2 regions of the Halalkalibacter sp. HAAS-P013 genome follow, and region 2 is predicted to be linked to the other one. Evidence: a T-box and tRNA genes for the amino acid it is inferred to sense, from the RefSeq annotation. Region 2 holds a T-box; the other holds one or more tRNA genes.
The links. A T-box is a leader RNA that pairs with one kind of tRNA and senses whether it is charged. The one in region 2 lies ahead of tyrS (tyrosine--tRNA ligase), so its partner is inferred to be a tRNA-Tyr.

Region 1: it encodes a tRNA-Tyr, which carries the amino acid that the T-box ahead of tyrS (tyrosine--tRNA ligase) is inferred to sense. The anticodon was not compared.

What each region holds. Positions count from the first base shown of each region.
Region 1 is NZ_JBWQTU010000023.1:19-12,390, forward strand. Features, by position in the region: partial or broken rRNA gene AC1FXP_RS21195 (16S ribosomal RNA) at 1-321, opposite strand, end outside; tRNA gene AC1FXP_RS21200 (tRNA-Leu) at 619-703, opposite strand; tRNA gene AC1FXP_RS21205 (tRNA-Lys) at 733-808, opposite strand; tRNA gene AC1FXP_RS21210 (tRNA-Phe) at 1,086-1,161, opposite strand; tRNA gene AC1FXP_RS21215 (tRNA-Asp) at 1,181-1,257, opposite strand; tRNA gene AC1FXP_RS21220 (tRNA-Met) at 1,265-1,338, opposite strand; tRNA gene AC1FXP_RS21225 (tRNA-Val) at 1,492-1,567, opposite strand; tRNA gene AC1FXP_RS21230 (tRNA-Glu) at 1,578-1,652, opposite strand; tRNA gene AC1FXP_RS21235 (tRNA-Asn) at 1,661-1,735, opposite strand; tRNA gene AC1FXP_RS21240 (tRNA-Ile) at 1,742-1,815, opposite strand; tRNA gene AC1FXP_RS21245 (tRNA-Gly) at 1,832-1,902, opposite strand; tRNA gene AC1FXP_RS21250 (tRNA-Pro) at 2,083-2,159, opposite strand; tRNA gene AC1FXP_RS21255 (tRNA-Arg) at 2,177-2,253, opposite strand; tRNA gene AC1FXP_RS21260 (tRNA-Leu) at 2,263-2,351, opposite strand; tRNA gene AC1FXP_RS21265 (tRNA-Tyr) at 2,396-2,480, opposite strand; tRNA gene AC1FXP_RS21270 (tRNA-Ser) at 2,513-2,605, opposite strand; tRNA gene AC1FXP_RS21275 (tRNA-Ala) at 2,613-2,688, opposite strand; gene AC1FXP_RS21280 (hypothetical protein) at 4,066-5,115, shown strand; gene AC1FXP_RS21285 (MerR family transcriptional regulator) at 5,248-5,553, shown strand; gene AC1FXP_RS21290 (MmgE/PrpD family protein) at 5,773-7,113, opposite strand; gene AC1FXP_RS21295 (GntR family transcriptional regulator) at 7,339-8,040, shown strand; gene AC1FXP_RS21300 (SLC13 family permease) at 8,061-9,488, opposite strand; gene AC1FXP_RS21305 (MmgE/PrpD family protein) at 9,700-11,043, opposite strand; gene AC1FXP_RS21310 (GntR family transcriptional regulator) at 11,070-11,711, opposite strand; gene AC1FXP_RS21315 (tripartite tricarboxylate transporter permease) at 11,747-12,372, opposite strand, start outside.
Region 2 is NZ_JBWQTU010000005.1:75,808-88,179, reverse strand. Features, by position in the region: gene hisJ (histidinol-phosphatase HisJ) at 31-843, shown strand; gene refZ (forespore capture DNA-binding protein RefZ) at 850-1,503, opposite strand; gene AC1FXP_RS08745 (GAF domain-containing protein) at 1,732-2,217, shown strand; gene rpsD (30S ribosomal protein S4) at 2,547-3,149, shown strand; gene tyrS (tyrosine--tRNA ligase) at 3,427-4,668, opposite strand; T-box leader at 4,720-4,953, opposite strand; gene AC1FXP_RS08730 (transglycosylase domain-containing protein) at 5,099-7,912, shown strand; gene AC1FXP_RS08725 (hypothetical protein) at 8,075-8,707, shown strand; gene acsA (acetate--CoA ligase) at 8,754-10,469, opposite strand; gene AC1FXP_RS08715 (GNAT family N-acetyltransferase) at 10,678-11,310, shown strand; gene AC1FXP_RS08710 (acetoin utilization AcuB family protein) at 11,325-11,966, shown strand; gene AC1FXP_RS08705 (acetoin utilization protein AcuC) at 11,966-12,372, shown strand, end outside.

The sequences.
Region 1 (12,372 bases), on a different contig from region 2:
GGCCGATCACCCTCTCAGGTCGGCTACGCATCGTCGCCTTGGTAAGCCGTTACCTTACCAACTAGCTAATGCGCCGCGGGCCCATCCTGTAGTGATAGCCGAGGCCATCTTTGAGAGTAAACGCATGCGTGTTCACTCTATTACCCGGTATTAGCACCGATTTCTCGGTGTTATCCCGATCTACAGGGCAGGTTGCCCACGTGTTACTCACCCGTCCGCCGCTAACTTCATAAGAGCAAGCTCTTATGAAGTCCGCTCGACTTGCATGTATTAGGCACGCCGCCAGCGTTCGTCCTGAGCCAGGATCAAACTCTCCATAAAAGTGTTTGATTAAGCTCAAAATGTATCGCTAACGATACTTCATCGTTTTTGTTAAAACAATGATAAAAATTGACGAGATATCATGTATCTCTATTTCGCTTGGCTTTTGTTCAGTTTTCAAAGAACTACTTGTTCGCCCAACTCATCAGCGACAAAAAATATTGTATCACACTAACAAGTCCCACGCAACAACTTTTTTAAAGCAATTCCGCTACTCTTTCGCAGCGACAAGTAATAATATATCACATCCATTGATTACACGCAACCCTTTTTTAAAAAAGTTTGTGTAGCAATGAATGGTGCGGGTGAAGGGAGTCGAACCCCCACGTCATAAGACACTAGATCCTAAGTCTAGCGCGTCTGCCAATTCCGCCACACCCGCATAGTTGATGTTTTTTAAAACATCTTAAATGGTGAGCCATGAAGGACTCGAACCTTCGACCCTCTGATTAAAAGTCAGATGCTCTACCAACTGAGCTAATGGCTCTTGCTGTTTTTTCATAGAAGTGTTTCATGTTGCTTACGGACGATGAATCTCTCCGTGGTCTTACCTGTTCTTTCCTCTGCTAGTTTAGCTTCGCAGCTCACTGCGTCAGAACAACTCGAAGTTACCTCAAGTAGATTTGCTCGTAACTGAGCTAATGGCTCTTGCTGTTATTCCACGAAGTATTTATCATTTATTTAGAAGTAACATTTCACTGTTAGTTCTAATGTAGATTTGCTCACAGTCAGTTTTCTACCAATTGACTAGATTCGTGTATAAATGGTGGCTCAGGACGGAATCGAACCGCCGACACATGGATTTTCAGTCCATTGCTCTACCGACTGAGCTACTGAGCCAAAACAAAATATAATTAAATGGCGGTCCGGACGGGACTCGAACCCGCGACCTCCTGCGTGACAGGCAGGCATTCTAACCAACTGAACTACCGGACCAATGGTATTGCGGGGAACGGATTTGAACCGCCGACCTTCGGGTTATGAGCCCGACGAGCTACCAGACTGCTCCACCCCGCGTCGTTATATAGTATTCGGATGACGTTGTTCAAAGATGACGTCTTTTCCTCTTCTAGCAAAACTTTGATGTGTATGCGTCAAGACATGTCGATGCTTATTCGACGATGTTTCGCTGTATGCTCTACCCCGCGTCGTTACACAATAGAAAAGTTATGGTGGAGGATGACGGGATCGAACCGCCGACCCCCTGCTTGTAAGGCAGGTGCTCTCCCAGCTGAGCTAATCCTCCGGTTTTGTGTTGGTGACCCGTACGGGATTCGAACCCGTGTTACCGCCGTGAAAGGGCGGTGTCTTAACCGCTTGACCAACGGGCCAATCTAAGTGGCTCCACAGGTAGGACTCGAACCTACGACCGATCGGTTAACAGCCGATAGCTCTACCACTGAGCTACTGTGGAATGAAATGGGCCTGAGTGGACTCGAACCACCGACCTCACGCTTATCAGGCGTGCGCTCTAACCAGCTGAGCTACAGGCCCACAGTAATTTAGTAAGAGCGGGTGATGAGAATCGAACTCACATCATCAGCTTGGAAGGCTGAGGTTTTACCACTAAACTACACCCGCATATAAAATCAATATATATCACAAATTTTCATAACGCACTGTCATGTCTCTTCCTCTTCTAGTAACTCTTAGAAGCAAATGCGTCGAGACAACTCGCAGCTTATTCGGCAGATGGTTTGCTCGTGGCTGAGGTTTTACCACTAAACTACACCCGCATATTCTATTATCTATTATATTAAATGGTCGGGAAGACAGGATTTGAACCTGCGACCCCCTGGTCCCAAACCAGGTGCTCTACCAAGCTGAGCCACTTCCCGCTTTCATTTAGATAGAATGGCGCGCCCTGAGAGATTCGAACTCCCGACCTTTTGATTCGTAGTCAAACACTCTATCCAGCTGAGCTAAGGGCGCTCAATTATTTGGTGCCGAGGGCCGGACTTGAACCGGCACGATAGTCACCTATCGCAGGATTTTAAGTCCTGTGTGTCTGCCAATTCCACCACCCCGGCCGGACTTATTGTATATTAATATGAGACAACTCTATCAAAAAAAATGGTGGAGGGGGACGGATTCGAACCGCCGAACCCTGAGGGAGCGGATTTACAGTCCGCCGCGTTTAGCCACTTCGCTACCCCTCCAAAATCAAAAGAATACTATCCGTATATAACAATGGCGGAGGAAGAGGGATTCGAACCCCCGCGCGGTTTAACCCGCCTGTCGGTTTTCAAGACCGATCCCTTCAGCCGGACTTGGGTATTCCTCCGTATATCTGGTGGAGCCTAGCGGGATCGAACCGCTGACCTCCTGCGTGCAAGGCAGGCGCTCTCCCAGCTGAGCTAAGGCCCCAGAAGTTTTTCGCTTAGGTTTATAAAATTATCATAGTATTTTAATAAAAACAAGTACTTTTTCTAAAAAACTTTAACACAAATCTATTTTTTCTTATCTTCAGGCTACTATATCTCTTTTCTAATCCCCCGCTGGTACCTTACTTCTTTAGCTCCTACCGCAATGGTTGGCAACAATGAAAAATAAACCTCTTTCGCCAAAATCCCCCCATTACAAACACCCATAACCTTTGTATAATAACAGTAATTTATCACTGCAGTAAATATTATTATTCTAATAGATTCAATTATAAATAGGCAAAACAACTATATTTAGTATACTTCCCATTTATTTTTAAAAATTGAATTGAATAAAAGGGACGGTTTATCTGTGAAATTCACCGGTATTTTTCAATTGAACAGTCGCCCCTTTTACCGAAAAAACGTAACAACCGCAGGGGCATGCGCTGTCTAATACACGCTCGCAATACAATGTGCGCGGATGTCAAAACAATCGATCCTTTACTCCTTCTATTACTAAACGCTATTTATAAAAATGCATTTATCATACTAGTGAAAATATATAATTGTGTAGTAAATTTCTACTAACCCGTCATAACCAGTCGAATTTATACAATACTCAACACTAATTCCCGTTAATTATTTGTTGCCATTTGGTTCTTTTGCCCTTAGTCTACTTGTGTTTCTAAACCTTTTTTACCACAGATAGAGATGCTGATAAAAGTGAAATCCCCCTAAACTCCTTACTTCCCCTCACTTTATGTCGCACAAAAAACACTTCTCCACAACACACTTCGAGTTCATTCTCTCCCTCCATCTGTTACAGTTACAAAAAAGCACAGAAAGGGTGTACATGATGCACTTTAATCTATTACTCGATGTTGTTTTAGGCAAAAGAGAAATCCTACATATTATTGAGTGTCCTGTATGCAGTCTTGAAGAGGTTTATTATAAAGACCCTGTTACGAACAAACAATTAGGCAGAGCTTGTTCACATTGCAACTATGTTCAAAAATTTGATTTTGATTTCGAACCTTTAAATCATAAAAGACTAAAGCATTAAGCTTTGCTTATTTGGTATTGTAGAACTCATTAAGTAAGCAGTTGGGACACCCCAACTGCTTTAGTTTGATTAACTACATATTTTCTTTTTAAAAAAACACCGAAATTAATGTGGATATCTACCGTAATGTGGAAAACCCACTGCATAAAGTCATAGTTATCCACTTTTTCTCGATAAATTGTTCAGTTTTTATTTTTAACTAACCCACAAACTGCCCCCTCACCATAGCGAACTCGATCAAATTCTCTATCATACCCCTCTCCCCTCAAGCATATCTATTACTAAAATAATAGAATACGTGGAGGTGCTTCATTCATGGTCCTGCTCTCTAAAAAAGAAATAGAAACGGTAATGAGCACATTAAACGAAGAGCAAATCTACTACCTACAGCATCGCACAAAACTCAAAAAAAAGAGTCGCTGGCTGCAAACTCTAGCAAATTACAAAGGAATCGACATTAACGAAAAAATGAGTGATCAAGAGATTGAGGAGAAACTCGATGATTGGATCTTAGTCGATATTAAAGATGGGGGATACCAAAAGCGACCCCATAAATGTGATTGTGGACAAGCACTTCGCTTTCAATATATCATTCGAAATAAATCCCAAGGCGCAGTACGCTATTTAGGAGAAAATTGTTTTGAAAACTACCTCTCCCTCCCTTCATCTGTCATTAAAGATGTCAAAAAAGGAATGTATTCAATTGATCTTGAAAGAGATGAGATACTCATTAAGTACAAGAAAGATTTATTTTATCCTTTACATGCGTACATGCATTTGCCTCTCCCTCAAGATCTAATCGCCCAATATGAACTAGGTCTTCCTCTATCCGATAACCAGATTAACCAAGTCGAGCGGATCCATATAAGATACGAGGAAGAAAGAAAATTAGCCTCTTTATTTCAACGGCTAACGATCGAACAACAACAATTTGTATCAAAGCTAAACCAGGAAGACCGAAGAGAATTACTTCTTTCCACTGAGGACGGGTTTGCAGAAAGCTTCTTGTATATAGAAGATCTATCAGATTTCAATGAAACCTTACAACGACAAATCCAACTAAACCTCCCTTTACTCGAAAGACAGAAACAAATGATAGAAGAATGGAGACTTGCAAAGAAAAGAGAGGCCGCATTACACGCCTTAACACCAAAACAACAAGAATTCATCCTTTCTTTTGGAAAAGAAAAGCAAGCTTCCTTGTTAGATCAAATTCATAAACCGCTTTATTTTAGCTATGAAAGCATCGAGAAATTGCCACTAGATGACACAATAAAAAAACAAGTCGAATTGAAATTGCCTTTGTTAAAGGAGCAGATTTACCAAATTCATCTAGCACAAAATAAAGTGGAAAATCTAACGTAAAATCAAATGCACGATCAGCAGGAATATCTTCCCTCCTCACCCTATATCTTTTCTCCACCTACTAAATATAGTGTGTTAGAATAATAAGGAGTGCTATATGATGCTTCTGACTTAACAAAAGGGGTGAAGCAGGTGTCATCATACAAAGAACATAAAGTCATCACAATCGGGATTGTTAGTGAGTTGACGGGACTATCAGAAAGGCAAATTCGTTATTACGAAGAAAGGAAACTCGTTTTTCCTGTTCGTACGAATGGTAGGACTCGTAAGTATTCTTTTAATGATGTTGAGAGACTAGTAGACATTGCTAACAAAATGGAAGATGGCCTAGGAACGTTTGAAATACGCAAGGCCGAGAAGAAATCACAAAGCAAAAAAGAAACAAGAAACAAAATGCTTCGCGGTCAAATCAATGCCGCGTTTAAAATACGGAATTAAGAAAATGGGACGGGGGGACAGGTTCCTCGTCCCATTTCCCTTCTGTCGAACATGAATTAGATGTGGATATCTATATATTGACACGAATAATTTCATCAGCCAGCTGTGTATATCTCACAAAAGGTGGATAACCCTCTGTATAAATAGAGGGTTATCCACCTTTTTTAATAGTAAAATGTTCATTTTGGGACGAGGGACCTGTCCCCTATGTCCCAAAACTTAAAGTTTCACTGTCTGACCGCCTGATACCGATAATACTTCTTGAAGGTTTGGTAGTTGATCTAAGTTGTAAAGCGTTGTGATTAGTGCTTCTGTATTTTCTGCTCCAATAATTGGTGTCGCTAGATTCGTAAATTTACGAACCAACGCTTCGTCTGTCATTGGATTTTCGATGCTTCCTGTTGCGTGTTCAATTTTCACTTCGAATTCGCGGCCATCATGAAGAGTGAGCTTCGCGTATACTTCATCCTCTTTCATGCTTTCATTGACGACTGGTTTGATCTTTTCTCTGAATGCAACCGTCTTGCTATCTAACACTTTCTCATTTGAATATTGCTCTTCACCCGCATCGCCATCTAAGAAGGCAATCGCTCCTGTATGATAAATACTAAACTTTCCTTCTAGCCCTGTTTGCGGCGTTGGCTTTCCTGTTAATTCAAGAACATATGGGTTTACGTTCACTTCAATTGACTTTACTTCTGATGGATCCGCATGTTGACGCAAGTTAATGCACGCATCAATCGATGGATGTAAGACAATTCCGCACGCATACGGTTTAAACGCATTTTTCTGCAGCTCCCAATCTACTCCCCAGTTGACATTCACTTTTTCTAAGTCATGTTCTGGTGCTAACACATTGGCAAATCCACGTTTTGCCTCCAGCACTTGCTTAGAGCTTGTGAAGCCTTTCTTCGCTAGCATCGCCGCTAGTAAGCCGTTTTGAGCGGCTTTTCCTGGGTGGAATGGTTTCGTCATCGTTCCAAACATTTCACGCAATCCAAATGATTGGGTCCCCGCTAACCCGAGCGCATGTAACATTTCTTCTTCGTTCAACTCTAATAATGTTCCTGCTGCAACCGCTGCCCCAAACACTCCTGCTGAACTCGTAATATGCCAGCCTAATTGATAATGACTTGGGTAGACCGCATTACTGATTCGAAGCTCAACTTCACAACCTAGAATAAAGGCATGTAGAACTTGTTCTCCGGAGAGGCCTAAGTGCTCACCTAACGCTAGCGCCACAGGGGCCACTGGACCGCTTGGGTGGTGAATCGTATCAAGATGAGTATCATCATAATCAAAGATATGAGAGGACATGCCGTTAACCAATGTCGCTAATAATAAGTCCGTCTTTTCTTCTCTTCCTAAAATCGACACTTGTTCCCCGCCGTTTAAATCATTTTTCAACTCAAGAACCATATCGACCGATTCGTGTTGTGCCGCACCGATTGCTACACCCATCCAGTTTAGAAAACTTCTTTTACCATGGTCTCTGACCTCTTGCGGGATATCCTCAATTTTTGTCGCTAACACGTTTTGAACTAATTGTTTTGTCACCATATTATCCTCTCCTCCTATGTACGAATAGTTGAAATACGAATTACAATAATGTATGTTTATATTGTATACAATATTGCAATTGGAAGTCAACTGGATTTGCTAAAAAATCAGAAAAACTAATTGCCTTCAAAATCTTTGTTGACTAAAAAAAGTTAGATTTTTATAATTAACACAAATTGTTCTACAAAAGTGTAATGAATAAATAGCATACAAAAGGTGAGTGCGATGACATCACAAAAAGAAACGATTCAAATTGCTGTATATGAAAGAGTGAAAAAGGCACTACTGAATGGTGAGTTCAAACCCGGTCAAAGAGTCATAGAAAGAGAGCTATGCGAATCACTTGAGGTTAGCAGAACTCCTGTAAGAGAAGCATTAAATAGACTTGTCATGGAAGGACTTCTGGAAAATCAAGCGTATAAAGGTATTCTTGTACCTCGACTAAACGTCAAATCAATTACTGACTTAGTTGAAGTAAGAGAAGTAATGGAAGGACTCGCAGCAAGAAAGGCTGCAGAAAACATAACGAAGGAAGGGATAAAGAAACTTAGAGATATATTAGATGATTCTTACAAAGCAATGGAAGACGATAACATTCGTGAATTGGTTCATATTAATGATGAACTTCATAATACGATCGTAGAGATCAGTGATAATCAGTTTGTTAAGGAAACCCTTCAACGTTTGAAATATAGAATTATTCTAGCTCGCTCTACTTCTTTAGCAGTGCCCCTTCGTCCTGAGGATACAATCAAAGAGCACATAGAGATTATTAATGCGATTGAACAAAAAGACTCAGAATTGGCCGAGATAAAAGCTAAACAACATATTCTAAATGCCGGAAAAGTAGCCATAAAAGCGCTTGAAGAAAGCTCGCAAAGTTTCATCAAGCCAATCAGAGATAACAGTAAGAAACCACGTACGTAAATCGTACGTGGTCCTTTCAGCTAATAAATATCTAAGCCAACGAACGGCCAGTAAAAAAAGGAAAATAGCAGAGCAATCAAAATAATACTAATTGTTAACAAGCCACCCGCTTTAAACATATCCCTATTGTTGTAGTACCCCAAGGTGAATGTCATCATACTTCCTATTGCTTGAGTAGGAATCAAATAAGCGGTACTGCTTGCTATTAAACTAATCATCCCAATCCATAAAGGGTTGTAAGGAGTCGTAATAGCAAATGAAATAGCTACCGGCATTAAGGTCGCAACCATTGCATTAAAGTTAGTAAAACAAAGTCTGATCACAACAAAAATTAACATAATCGATAGGGCTAAAATAAAGATGGAGAAATCCTGTAAAAACTTTACTGCAACATCCGATAACAAGTAAACAATCCCACTTTTTTCAAAGGCATTCGCAATCGCAAATCCCGCCGCAAATAAAATGGGAACACCCCAATCGACTTTCTTTAGACTTTCCTTCCATTCAAGTAATTTTATTCCAGGTAAAAACATAAGAACTAACACGATCACAGCCGATAGAGAGATCGATAGATGGTGGTAATCTCTAGTTATCCACAAAAAGATTAATAGAACATACAGCGAGAGTAATTTTTTTTCACTAGTTGATATAGGACCCATTCCCTTTCTTTCCTGTTCAAAATACTCCTGACTATCACTAATTTGTGACGTGCGTGACGGAAATAGGAATAAGACAATGAGCCAGAGCGCTATCAAAACAACAAAAATCATCGGAACCATAATAATCATCCATTGCAAATAGTTCCAACTGTGCCCAAGCATCGTCTCAAATAGTCCCGTTGCATAAATGGAGCCACTAGCCCCCGTTAATAAAGCAACCGTTGTAACATAAGGAGAATAGGTAACGATTAACATGATTGATTTACCTATGTTCTCTCCTCCCTCTTTTTCCATACTACGAATGATCCCTTTACCTATTGGCAATAGAACAGCTAGTCTCCCTACTGCATTGGGGATAAGAAATGTCAGCACGAATGCAGACATAATTAAGTTAAATAAAGTAGCTTTTACGTTCCCCTTAGATAACGCAAGCAGTGAATAGGCAATTCGTTTATCAAGCCCAGTCTTCTCAACAGCAATCCCCATAAATAAAACCGCTAGAACAAGCCAGATGATTTCATTCCCTAACCCACTGGCAGCCTCTTCAAATGTCAAAACGTCAAATACTGAGAACAGTACAATCAGAAGAACAGCGGTTAGTGAAGATGGGATCACATTCGTAATCCACAGAATAATTCCCAAAACAAAAATAGCTCCCGCACTGAAAATATTGCTATCCACAGAATCACTAAATGTTAATAAGGGGGAAACTACTAAGAATAGGAATGCCCCCGCAATGATCACGTGCTTTAACACTTCACTTTTTTTGACTCGACTCAGATCTTCCATTTTCCAAACACCTTCTTACTTGGGTTAATTTTTTAGAATGAAAAGGGTTTGTCTTAATAGTCGAGAGCAGTACTTGCATTAGCTCCGTACACACTTGCACCAATAAGTGGATCAACTCAAGTAGCAGTTTCGAAACCAGCAACTACTATGCTCATTACTTCAGGGGTGCCTCAAAAGGTTAAAGTCACCTTTGAGACACCCCTTTTTCTTTTTAATTAGTTGTTAGCTTCTGACCGCCTGATACTGCTAGCACCTCTTGAAGGTTTGGCAACTGATCTAGATTGTAAAGTGTTGTGATCAGTGCTTCCGTATTTTCCGCTCCAATGACTGGTGTTGCCAGTTTCGTAAATTTACGAATCAGAGCTTCGTCTGTCATTGGATTTTCGATGCTTCCTGTCGCGTGTTCAATTTTCACTTCGAATTCGCGGCCATCATGAAGAGTGAGCTTCGCGTATACTTCATCCTCTTTCATGTTTTCATTGACGACTGGTTTGATCTTTTCTCTGAATGCAACCGTCTTGCTATCTAACACTTTCTCATTTGAATATTGCTCTTCACCCGCATCGCCATCTAAGAAGGCAATCGCTCCTGTATGATAAATACTAAACTTTCCTTCTAGCCCTGTTTGCGGCGTTGGCTTTCCTGTTAATTCAAGAACATATGGGTTTACGTTCACTTCAATTGACTTTACTTCTGATGGATCCGCATGTTGACGCAAGTTAATGCACGCATCAATCGATGGATGTAAGACAATGCCGCACGCATACGGTTTAAACGCATTTTTCTGCAGCTCCCAATCTACTCCCCAGTTGACATTCACTTTTTCTAAGTCATGTTCTGGTGCTAATACATTGGCAAATCCGCGTTTTGCTTCAAGCACTTGCTTAGAGCTTGTGAAGCCTTTTTTCGCTAGCATTGCTGCCAGCAACCCGTTTTGAGCGGCTTTTCCTGGGTGGAATGGTTTCGTCATCGTTCCAAACATTTCACGCAATCCAAATGATTGAGTCCCCGCTAAGCCGAGCGCATGTAACATCTCTTCTTCGTTCAACTCTAGTAATGTTCCTGCTGCAACCGCTGCCCCAAACACTCCTGCTGAACTCGTAATATGCCAGCCTAGTTGATAATGACTTGGGTAGACCGCATTACTGATTCTAAGCTCGACTTCACAGCCTAGAATAAAGGCATGAAGAACCTGTTCTCCAGAGAGGCCTAAGTGCTCACCTAACGCTAGTGCCACAGGAGCCACTGGACCTCTCGGGTGGTGAATCGTATCAAGATGAGTATCATCATAATCAAAAATATGAGAGGACATGCCGTTAACCAATGTCGCTAATAATAAGTCCGTCTTTTCTTCTCTTCCTAAAATCGACACTTGTTCCCCGCCATTTAAATCGTTTTTCAACTCAAGAACCATATCGACCGATTCATGTTGTGCCGCACCGATTGCTACACCCATCCAGTTTAGAAAACTTCTTTTACCATGGTCTCTGACCTCTTGCGGGATATCCTCTATTTTTGTCGCTAACACTTTTTGTACTAATTGCTTTGTCACCATACTAACCTCTCCTTTAATGTCTAATTTTATATTTCTAAATTTTTTAATACATTTTCCATTGATTTTCGAACATGATACTTTGTTACTGCTTCTGCGAAATCAGGCTCTTTTCGTTTTATCGCGTCCAAAATAAGGTGATGTTCTTCAATATTTTCCAACGGTCTTCCTGTAACCTTTAGCGATGTCCCCATACAAACACTAATATGTGACTGCAATGTCTGCATCGTATTGATTAAGTACAAGTTATTTGTGCTGCTAGCAATTTCGATATGAAACTGCGAGTTGATATTCCGTAATAGCTCGATGTCATTGTTCTTCGCTGCCTTTTCAGCCTCCGTTAAGAGCATTTCCAGCCTTTCTATGTCTTTAGGATTCGCTTTCTCAGCAAGAAGTTTTGCACCTAATCCTTCTAATACCTCACGTACTTGATAAAGCTGTTTTACCTTCTCCTTTGAGAAAGAAATGACTTTCACACCTTTATTCGGTTCCGGCTCTACTAATCCATAATTCTCCAACCTTCGCAAAGCTTCGCGAACCGGGGTTCTACTCACATTTAACTCAGATGCTAATCCTCTTTCTGATAACGTTTCACCAGATTTAATAAGACCATCTTTAATTCCTTTATAAATATGGTCAAACACTGAATCAGTCTTAATATCTTTCTCCAAGATGCATTACCCTCTCTGTTATTTATTACCTCTTATTACATTGAGATGTTTTGGTCATCTGCTTCTTTTTTCTTTGATTTAATACTTCTAATGATTGGTACTAACAATGTTAATACTGCAAGTGCAATTAACACAAACGCAATTGGCCTTGAAAGGAAGAAAAGGAAGCTGCCATCTGATACAACCAACGCTCTTCTAAAGTTTACTTCCATCATAAACCCTAATACCATCGCTAAGACAATTGGAGTTGTCGGTATACCAATCTTTCTAAATAAATACCCTACAATTCCTGCTATGAGCATAATCCAAACGGAATACATGGAATTACTATAAGCATAAGCTCCTAGTATACAAATTCCTGCTACGACTACTGCGAGCAACCGTTTTGGAATAAGCGTTACGTTCACCCATAAGCGTACCCCGAAAAGACCAACTGCCAACATAAGTGGAATGGAAAGCAGCAATGAAGCAAAGATCGAGTATGGGATTTCTGGATACTCAGTAAAAAGGAGCGGCCCAGGCTGAACACCTTGTATCGTTAAAGCACCAATTAAGATCGCCGCACTAGCTGAACCTGGTATCCCAAGTGCTAGTAATGGAGCTAACGAACCAGGAACAGCAGCATTGTTCGCTCCTTCAGAGGCTGCAATCCCTTCTGGGT
Region 2 (12,372 bases):
TTTCATTCTCATTAGTAAGGAGAGAAATGAATGATACATGATGGTCACGTTCACAGTCCTTATTGTCCTCATGGTACGAAAGATTCGTTTGAGAAGTATTGTGAGTTGGCAATTCAAAAAAATATCAAAGGAATTACTTTCACAGAGCATGCTCCTCTCCCTCCTTCTTTTCAAGATCCAACTCCCTTAAAAGATAGTGGGATGAATCCAGAAGATTTGCAAGACTATTTTAGGGAAATTCAAGCACTAAAACGGTATTACAATAGACATCTTACTATTTATGCTGGATTAGAAATTGATTATATTGAAGGTTATGAAAAAGAAACATCGAACTTTCTAAATGAAATTGGTCCGCTTTTAGATGACAGTATTTTATCCGTCCATTTTTTAAAAATTGATGAGAATTACCTTTGTATTGATTACAGCCCTGATGTTTTTTCAGATGCCATTAAACAATTAGGATCAACGGAATCAGTTCATAAGCTTTATTACCAATCGGTTACTAAGTCAATCGAAATGGACTTAGGTCCTTTTAAACCTAAGCGCATTGGTCATATAACACTAGCTAGAAAATTCATTCAGAAATTCCCAGTAGCCAGTAACTTCTCCGAAGAAACTAATTTAATTCTGCATCAAATCAAGAAAAAAGGGTATGAGCTCGATTATAATGGCGCGGGTTATACCAAACCATTATGTAAGGAGCCCTACCCTAATGAACTTATTATAAAAAAGGCCATCGATCTTGCTATCCCACTTGTATATGGATCAGACGCACATCAAGCGAAGGGATTAATGTCAGGAATCGACCAACTTTATCCAAAAGCATGTTTTACGAGACCCTAATCCTTATTATGAAATAGACCTTGGCAGTAAATACGTAGTCGTAGTTGTATACTCTTGCTGACTCTTGCATAGCCAAAGATCAATCCAATGTCTAATATGCTTCATATATCTTTCAATAAAGTACGGTTCTGTTGTTGTAATCTGGTAGAGCTCGCTTAAGTAATGGGGAGATTGGAAAGGCATAATAATCATCGTTCGTAGATGAATAACCGCAAAGTCAAGTGGTTGCTTCCGAAATTCTCCCCTTCTCATACCAGAGCGAATAAGCTCTTCTAAGTCATGTTTTTCTTTTCTTAAATATGTCGTCATAAGTTCACGCACTAAAACTGAATCCATAGTCATTTCACGATGAACCATACGAGCGACAAAATGATTTTCAGATTGATATTGAAGAAGTGCTTTTATTAGTGAAAGTAACTGTTCTTTTGTAGAATTAAGTGATTTCTCTAGTTCGTTTTTTATTATTTGAAGATGTCCTTCAAGAAATTGAGTCATCAGCTCTTCATAGAGGCCTTTTTTTCCACCAAAATGATAGGAGACAAGGGCAACATTGACGTTAGCCTTACTAGCGATATCTCGAACCGAGGTACCATCAAAACCTTGAGTATGAAAAAGTCGAACAGCAGCATCAATTATTCTATCTTTTTTTGTTTCCTTCATAAGTGGTAGCCCTCCTTGTATATCCTTCCTCTTAAAATTTTCGTGCTAGTAATCCATTTTCCTCTATGAATCGCTCGACAAAAATCATTGACTTTTCAACAAAATTCTTGCTTTATCCAATCATTTTCGTCTCTACGTCCCCCTCTTGGTTTTCTTTTGAGTATCCTTTATAAATAATTTCATGTAAAATGTCACAATAGAATTTATAAAAAGAAAGGTAGGATGGACATGTTCGCAAAAGAAGTATATAAAGGTACGTTGGAAGAACAATATATGACGCTTTCAAAGCAGCTAGATGCTTTATTAACTGGTGAGAAAGATCTTATCGCCAATCTAGCAAATGCAAGTGCACTACTAGCTCAATTTCTAGACGAGGTGAATTGGGTAGGGTTTTATTTATTGAAGAAGGAAGGCTTAGTATTAGGACCGTTTCAAGGTTTACCTGCGTGTGTACGAATCCCAGTAGGAAAAGGAGTGTGCGGAACAGCTGTAGAAAAAAATGAAACGATGCTAGTTCAGGATGTTCATCAATTCCCTGGCCATATCGCATGTGATGCAGCGTCTCGTTCAGAAATTGTTATCCCAATACGTCAAAACAATTCACTAGTTGCCATCTTAGACATTGACAGCCCTCTTCTAGCAAGGTTTACAGAAGAAGACCAACGTTATTTAGAGGAATTTGTAGCAGTTCTTGAAAAACATATCGTTTTATAAATAAGAAATGAGGTTGTCTCATTAGCCCCATGTTAAGATGCAAAACGTTCATTCTAGAAAGTTTGCAGATCTGAAACTTGTTTTTAGACAATGTCAGGTTGACATTTAAATATAATCTTCATATAATAGAATTTGTGTGAAATAAGACAGCCACGGTAAACATACAATGTTCCTTCATTTTGTTCCTCGATGCGGCTGCATATTGACGAGGTGCATCGTGTAACTTCTAGCTGTCGAAGCGAAGATGCATGAAAGCAAAATGAACATTGTTAGAGATTACCAGCCGGTTGTTATTTTGCAACATCAAAATAACAAGGAGGAGTCAAATTATGGCTCGTTATACAGGTCCATCTTGGAAATTATCTCGTCGTTTAGGAATTTCACTAAGCGGTACGGGTAAAGAATTAGCAAAGCGTCCGTATGCTCCAGGGCAACACGGTCCAAACCAACGCAAAAAGCTTTCTGAATATGGTTTACAACTTCACGAAAAGCAAAAGCTTCGTCACATGTACGGAGTAAATGAGCGTCAATTCCGTCGCATCTTTGATGATGCTGGTAAAATGACTGGAATTCACGGTGAGAACTTCATGATTCTTCTTGAGTCTCGTCTTGATAACCTAGTTTACCGTATGGGTCTTGCGCGTACTCGTCGTGCTGCTCGTCAATTAGTTAACCACGGTCACATCTTAGTTGATGGAAGCCGCGTAGATATCCCATCTTACCGCGTTAAGCCTGGTCAAGCAATCGGTGTTCGTGAAAAGTCACGCAACCTTGATGTAATTAAGGAAGCTCTTGAAGGAAACGACTTCGTTCCAGCTTACGTAACTTTTGATGCTGATAGCTTACAAGGAACTTACAGCCGTCTGCCAGAACGTTCTGAACTTCCTGCTGAAATCACAGAAGCTCTTATCGTTGAATTCTATTCACGTTAAGATTATTAGAAAAAGTCAGTCTTGCGGGACTGACTTTTTTTCTTTTCTTAAAGAATATATAACAAGAGCAAAATGGCTTATGGATATAAAAAAAGAGACGGAAAAATCGCTTCGATTTACGTCTCTTTTTTATTGCAGTTATAAATGAGAACTTATGAAAGACTTTATCTTAATGGTAATTTGCCCTTCATTCTAGCTAAGAAGGACGTTAGCTTCTTCTTAAATCCATTAATTCTCTCATTTTTCTGATGAAGGGCTCTTCTTCTATATTTTCGTTTTATTTAGTTAGTTTCATGAATTTACGTTTTCCAACCTGAAGAATTAAACCATCTTCTATTTTTACTTGAAGTTGAACGTCTTCTACTTTTTCTTCATTGATCTTCACGCCGCCATTTTGAATCATTCTTCTCGCTTCACCTTTTGAACTCATCATCTTTAGTTCTACAAGAAGATCAACGATCCAAACAGATGTGTCGCCTTCCCATTTTGTTTCAGGAAGATCTGTTGGCAAAGAGCGCTTTTGGAAGACTGTTTGGAAGTAAGTTCTAGCCTCTTCTGCTGCTTCTTTCCCGTGATACATCTCAACGAAGAGCGCTCCTAAATTCATTTTCGCATCTCTCGGATGTACACTACCATCTGCTAAACCCGCTTCTAACTTTTCAATCTCCTCCATCGGTAAATCAGTTGCTAGCTTATAATATTTTATCATTAACTCATCAGGAATAGACATAGACTTACCAAAAATTTCATTCGGCGCTTCGTCGATGCCAATATAGTTGTTTAATGACTTAGACATCTTTCGTTCTCCATCAAGACCCTCAATTAAAGGCAATGTCAAAGCCACTTGCTTTTCTTTTCCATAAGCTTCTTGCAATGTTCTTCCCATTAATAGATTAAATTTCTGATCGGTTCCCCCAACCTCAATATCCGTATCTAATGCGACCGAATCATAACCTTGCATTAGTGGATAGAAAAATTCATGGACAGAAATAGGCTGACCTGATTTGTAACGTTTTTCAAAATCATCTCGCTCTAACATTCTAGCAACGGTCATATTCGCAGCAAGCTTTACCACATCTTCAAACTGCAATGGTTTTAACCATTCAGAATTGTAGTAAATCGTTACTTTATCCATATCTAAAATTTTTCCATATTGTTCAACATAAGTCTCTGCATTTTTCTTTACTTCTTCATCTGTTAGCTGCTTACGCGTCTCTGACTTACCTGTTGGATCACCAATTCTTCCTGTAAAATCACCGATCAACATTTGAATCTCATGTCCTAACTCTTGAAACTGACGTAATTTATGAAGTGGAACCGTATGACCAATATGAACATCTGGTGCTGATGGATCCATTCCTAATTTAATTTTTAAAGGCTTCCCTGTCGCTACAGATTTTTCAATCTTCTTTCTAAAGTCAGCTTCTGGAACAATCTCAACGACTCCACGTTGTAAATAAGCGAGTTGCCGCTCTACTTCTGCTTGCTGTTGTTCTGTTAATGTAAATTCTTTTTCCATGATCCATACCCCATTCTATTTTTTTATATAAAAAAAAGACCTCTCCCCTAAATAAGGGACGAGGTCTTCGCGTTACCACCCTTGTTGAAGAGAAAAATGCACATTTTTCTTACATGTATATTTTTTTCTTCCACTTCATTTATTTAACGGTATGACCGTTCTTTGCTTATGACAAAGAAAGCTCCTGACTGTAATTCATCCTAACCTTATGTGCTAATTCACAGCGACCATTAGCTCTCTTTTACAGGGAAGATAAGGACTACTTCGATCATTCTTCGCTTTTAAAATATATATTTTTTATGTAGTGTAGTACAACCAATAGCAATGCTTCTTTTTTACCATAACAAAACTGCATTGTCAATCCTATTTCTACCATATCGTCATTCGACACCATATGATATAATATTTACTGAAATATGGGAGGTTTGCTATGAATCATAACGAATCATCATTTATAGAGAAACTTAAAGGGTTTCCAAAAAAATTACATGAATTAAAGGTATTCCGTAAGATCGGCATTACATACCAAGTATTTTGGAACTTATTCCTTGTATTCTTACTTGTCGGATGTATGACGCTCTTTTTCGTTGGTGGTACTGCAGCTGGATATTTCGCAGCATTAGTAAAAGATGAACCATTACGAACAGCGGATGAAATGCGAACACAAATTTATGACTATGAAGAAACGAGCGTTGCCTATTTTGCTGATGATCGATATTTGGGTGAACTGCCTTCAGACATCGAGCGTTACCAAGTAGCATTAGGGGACATATCTCCACATCTTAAAAATGCCATCATTGCAACTGAAGATGAGTATTTCTACGAACACGAAGGGATTGTACCTAAGGCGATCATGCGTGCAACATTCCAAGAATTTGCTAACTCGTCCTTACAAACTGGTGGAAGTACGCTCACACAACAACTTATCAAAAATCAAATTTTAACAAGTGAAGTATCTTTCGATCGTAAAGCTACTGAAATTTTGCTCGCCATGCGTTTGGAACACTTTTTGGATAAAGACGAAATTCTTGAAGCTTATCTAAATATTGTTCCATTTGGTCGTAATTCTTCCGGCCGTCAAATTGCTGGAGTTCAAGCTGCAGCGAATGGAATATTCGGGGTAGATGCCAGTGAACTGTCGATTCCACAGGCTGCCTATATTGCAGGTTTGCCTCAAAGTCCATTTGGTTATACACCTTTTTTACCTGGTGGTGAGGTGAAAGAGAATCTTGATCCAAGTATGAACCGAATGAGAACAGTTCTTTCGAGAATGCATGAGTCTGGTTTTATTACGGAAGAAGAGTTAATGGATGCACTTGCTTATGATATTGCCGGAGACTTTACTGAAAGAACTCCTGCTCCGATTGAAAAATATCCTTATTTAACAAACGAAGTGTTAAGCCGTGCAGCTGATGTGTTAGCTGAGCAACTGTTAAATAATAGTGATCAAGAACTTGCCGAGCTTAGTACAGAAGAACTTCTTGAAGTCGAAGCAAAATATAAACAACAGGCTAGAAGTGAGTTACGAAATAATGGTTATCATATTCATACGACCATTGATGAAGATATTTATAATGCGATGCAGGATGCAGTGAAAACAGATCACCTATTTGGCCCTGAAAAAAATGGTCAACAAGAAGAAGTCGGTGCTCTATTAATTGAAAATCGCACAGGAGCCATTAAAGGCTTTGTAGGTGGACGTGAGGAAGTTTATGGAAGGGAGTTTAACCGAGCTACAGGAGCGTACAGACAGAATGGATCAACAATGAAGCCATTACTAGCATATGCTCCAGCAATGGATATCGGTGCTATTCAACCAGGTATTGTTGTACCTGATACACCTACTACTTATCCTGGTGGCGAACCATTATCAAACTTTGATAACGGTCATCAAGGATTGCTTTCGGTTAGACAATCTCTTGCTAGATCACGAAACATTCCAGCTGTTCGTTCGTTCTTAATGGTTCCACATGAGCAGTCACGCGATATCCTACAAAAATTAGGATTTAAACTTAATAGCGGTGAACCATACCCTTCTGCTCCACTCGGTTCAACAGATAACAACGTAACTGTTGAACAAAACACAAATGCGTATGCTACTTTTGCAAACGGTGGAAAGTACGTCGAATCGTATATGATTGAACGCATTGAAACAGCAGCTGGAGAGGTTATCTATGAGCATGAGCCTTCAGAAGTAGAAGTGTTCAGTCCTCAAGCTTCTTACCTTACGTTAGATATGCTTAGAGACGTATTAAAACCTGGCGGAACAGCAAGCACATTGCCAGGTAGACTAAACTTCAATGCAGATTGGGCTGGAAAAACAGGTACGACTAGTAATACGCGTGATTCCTGGTTCGTTGGTACGAATCCAAATGTAACATTAGGCGTGTGGATCGGCTATGACAGGCCAGAACCAATCTCTACTACGGTTAACGGATTACGTTACGGCCCAAGAACTCAACAAATTTGGGCGAATATTGCTAATGCCGCACATAGTAAAAATCAAGAGTTAATGGCTCCAAGTGAACGCTTTTCACGTCCTGACGGGATTGTGTCTCGTTCGATATGCAGTCTAACAGGTCTTCTTCCTTCATCAATTTGTCAACAAGCAGGCCTTGTAACGACCGATTTATTTGACGCTAGATTTGTTCCAAATCAAACGGACGATAGCTTGGAAAATGCTCGCTACGTTACGATAAATGGACAAAACTATTTAGCTCTATCAAACACACCTTCTGAATTTACACAAGAAGGCGTTATGGTGTCAGATGATTTTTCTGGTATGGGTGATATTTCTAAGTATCTACCAGATAATATGAAAAATTTAATTCCAGATAAAAAAGCTCCTGACAACGGAAATACTCCAGGTGCTGTTAGTGGAGTTAAGTTAAATAGCGAAACTCTTTCATGGTCTAAACACTCCGATAACGATATTATCGGTTATCGAATTTACAGAGCCGAAAATGAAAGTACAGATTACCGTTTCTATAATCATGTTAGAGGTAATGAATCAACCTCATTCAATGTGAATGGAAAAAACTATTCTTATTTTGTTACTGCCGTCGATGCAGCCGGCCGTGAATCTTCTGCTTCCTCTATAGTTGAAGGGAAAAATTATTCTCCAGAACCTAAGCCAGAAGTAAAAGAGGATGAGGATGAGGATGAGGATGAGGAAGAAGATAAAGACAAAAAAGATAAAGAAGATGACGATGACGATGACGATGACGATGACGATGAGGATTAATCTAGTAATGGCTGGATAACTTATTAACTGAATCTGAGAGCGTTTTGAACTGTACTCCAATTGTTAGAATTGGGGTACAGTTTTTTCAATATAGTCTTATTGAAAAATGAAACTTATTTAGTTTTTTTCCGTTCTATTATTAGTTATAAAAGGAGTGATAATATGAGCAAGTTAAAATTACTAGCTGCCATTTCATTCATAATTGGTGGAATATTTACTAGCTATCTAGTAGTAGTAGCGAATGCAACAGGATCAACTGAAAATATGGAGTTTTCTGATTCTAGCAACAAGGAAGTTGTTTCTAAAAAGAAGTTTCTTTCGTTTGCTGGAGTCATTTCAAAAGTTAAACAAGAACATGACTCCATATCTCTCAACGTTAAAGATGAAAAGGCAGAAATGATATTTCCTCTTGCAAATGAGACTCTTGTTGTATCAGCAAATACAGGAAAACGTAATCCCGAACTCATCGAAGGCCAATTTGTTGAAGTTTATTACAATTCCAACAAACCAGTACCAATGATTTATCCTCCTACAATTACACCAGATATCATTGTTGTTGGAGAAGAGTCTGACCTGCAGCAAGTAAAGCTAGATACCTTTGGTCCAAATTTAGTTAGCGAAGACGATAAACTTAAGCTACATATTAGTAGTGATACGGTTATCATTAATACTCAGGGAGAAACAATAGAGGAATTTGACATATCAGGTAATACATTACTAGTTTTTTATACAATTACAACACGAAGCATACCCGCTCAAACAACACCACATATGATTATAGTTATTGATGAATAATGTCATTCGAAAAAGCCTACACCAAATAAGTGTAGGCTTTTCTCGATTAATCTTCCATTGTTGATAAGTCCCCTGTTGGTAAGTCTAATTCCCATGCTTTTAATACACGTCTCATAATCTTACCACTACGCGTCTTCGGCAATTTTGCTCTAAACTCAATTTCACGAGGAGCCGCATGTGCTGCAAGACCTTTTTTTACAAAGTTACGAATATCTTCTTTTAGCTCATCCGTTACTTCATATCCGTCTCTTAAAGCAACAAACGCTTTAATAACCTCCCCTCTTACAGGATCTGGTTTACCGATTACACCAGCTTCTGCAACAGCAGGATGTTCGACTAACTTGCTCTCTACTTCAAATGGTCCTACTCGCTCACCTGAAGTCATAATTACATCATCAATTCGTCCTTGGAACCAGAAATAGCCATCTTCATCCATATAAGCAGAGTCTCCTGAGACGTACCAACCTTCAACTTCAAAGTAACTGTTGTATTTCTCTTCGTTCTTCCAAACAGCACGCATCATAGATGGCCAACCCTTTTTAATTGCAAGATTACCCATGCGATTAGGAGGTAGCTCATTTCCTTTATCATCAATGATTGCTGCTTTCACACCTGGAATCGGTTTACCCATTGATCCAGGACGTACGTCCATTGATGGGTAGTTACAAATAACTTGTGCCCCTGTTTCTGTCATCCACCACGTATCATGAATGCGAAGATCAAACACTTTCTTGCCCCAACGAACAACTTCTGGATTAAGAGGTTCACCGACACTTAACATATGGCGTAGGTTTGAAAGGTCATATTTCTTTACGACCTCATCCCCCGCACTCATTAGCATCCTAAATGCTGTTGGCGCACTATACCAAACAGAAACTTTATACCTTTCTAAAGTTTCATACCAATCCTGAGGACTGAATCTTCCTCCACGAATGACATTTGACACACCAACTAGCCATGGGCCAAAAATTCCATAAGATGTTCCCGTTACCCAACCAGGGTCAGCCGTGCACCAATATACGTCGTCATCCTTTAAATCTAATACCCATTTTGCTGTTTGATAATGCTGAAGCATAGCATTATGCACATGCAAGACACCTTTAGGCTTTCCTGTTGATCCAGATGTATAATGTAAAATTAACCCATCTTCTCTATCAACCCACTCAATATTTAATTCTTCACTTGCAGCATTCAAGCGAGTTAGTAAATTTAAATAGCACCCATTCTCTTCATGTGATTCATCAACAATAAATACCGTTTCAAGATGCGGTAAATCGTCTACTGGAACTCTCTCTAGTAGAGCTGGCGTTGTAATCAGTACCTTCGCTTCACTATCTTCTAAACGATCACGTACTGCTCCTTCCATAAATGCTTCAAACAAAGGCCCAACTATCGCCCCTACTTTTATTGCACCAAGCACAGAAAAGTAAAGTTCAGGTGAACGAGGCATAAAGATAAACACACGATCGCCTTTTTCAACCCCTGCATCTTTCAAGACATTTCCTGCTTTATTCGAATATTTTTTCATATCAGCAAATGTATATTGCTCTTCACGATTGGCATCACTATAGTAGAGTGCTACTTTGCTAGCTTTGCCTTCCTCTACATGGCGATCAATCGCTTCGAATGCTAGATTTACATTTCCTGTTTTACTCCAAGTAAATTGTGATTCTGTTGTCTTCCAATCGAAAGACTGTACAGTCTCTTCATAGTTCTCTAAATTGTGGTTTCCTTTTACAGATGGAAGCGCTTGCATAGCCATAGTACATCTTCCTCTCTTTTATGTATTTTCAATTTATAGTATAATACATCCAGAATATTATATCAATTTCAAATTTTAACAAAAGCCATTTTTTAGGAAAAAAGTTTTATAAAGCGTTTTCGTGACAAAACAATGACGATTAAACACTAGTCTGCCGACATCATGTATAATATAACACAATAGGCTCTGTAAAGGTGGTTACATAATCATGATTCATCAAAAGACATATTACTCAATGGAAGCCCCGTTTCAAGACCGTACTCTTGTATTAGAAGGTCCTCTTTCTTCTGAGAGCATACAGTCTTATGACTTCCATTCAGGTCTTGTTGCTTTTCGCCCCCCCAATCAACAAAAAGAAGCATTGTTAGGTATAGCTGATTTACCAGAAGGACGAATTAATGTCGTACGAGATGGCGATGTAATTGTTGGCTACGTCACTTTTGTGTACCCTGATCCTATGGAACGTTGGTCTGAAGGGAATATGGTTAATTTAATAGAACTGGGCGCAATTGAAATTGCACCGGAATATCGTGGGGCCCAAATTGGAAAGAACCTTCTACGTTTATCCGTACAAGATGATGCAATGGAAGATTATATTATTATTACGACTGAATACTATTGGCATTGGGATTTAAAAGGCAGCGGTTTGGACGTTTGGGAATATAGAAAAATGATGGAGAAAATGATGAATGCGGGCGGCCTAGAATGGTTTGCAACGGATGATCCTGAGATCTGTTCCCACCCAGCTAATTGTTTAATGGCTCGAATTGGAAAACGCGTGGATACAAACTCCATTCAGCAATTTGATCAACTTCGCTTTCAAAATCGATTTATGTACTAAGGTGGTGTATATCAATGATTATTGAACATATTATGAAACGTAGTGTTATCACTCTTACTGAAACATCAACGATAAAAGAAGCAATGCAACTTCTTGAGCAACACCAATTTCGACACATCCCTATTGTGAATGAAAGCAAGAAACTTGTAGGGATTGTCTCAGACAGTGATATTCGAGATGCAAGTCCTTCTATTTTTCATTTCACTGATCACCTTGAAGATTTTCAAAAACCTATCTCATCAATCATGAAACAAAATGTTATTACAGCCCATCCACTTGATTTTGTTGAAGAAGTATCCACCCTTTTTTATGAACATCATATTGGATGCTTACCTATTTTAGACGATGATGAGTTAGTAGGTATTGTTACAGAAACTGACATGCTTCATACATTAGTAGAGTTAATGGGAGCCCATCAACCTAGTTCTCATATTGAGGTGAAAGTTGAGAATATAACTGGAAAACTTTCAGATATTGCTGCTATTTTTAAAGAGTTAAATATGAATATAACAAGTGTTTTAGTTTACCCTCATCAAGATCCGGCTCACAAAATACTTGTATTCCGAGTCCAAACGATTGATCCGAGAAAAGTAGTTAAAGTGATTGAGGAAAAAGGATATGATGTAATTTGGCCAAGTGAGCCGAGGATTGTATGATGAAAAAGGATGCGGTATTTATTTTTTCTAATGAACAACTTGCATACCGTTTTAATGATAAACATCCCTTCAATCACTTACGCCTTCAGCTCACATTTGATTTACTTACAAGTTTACATGCACTAGACTCAAGTCTCATTCTTCCTCCTCGAATGGCTACAGAAGACGAAATTGCTCTTATTCATGATGAAGAATTTATTCATGCGGTTAAATCTGCTAGTAAAGGAACATTGGATGAAGCTATTGCTTCAAATTATGGGCTTGGAACCGAAGATACTCCTATATTCCCCCATATGCATGAAGCGGCGTCCTTACTAGTTGGTGGTACATTGCAAGCAGTAGATGAAGTCATGTCCGGCAATGCGAACCATGCGCTACACCTTGGTGGAGGATTACATCATGGTTT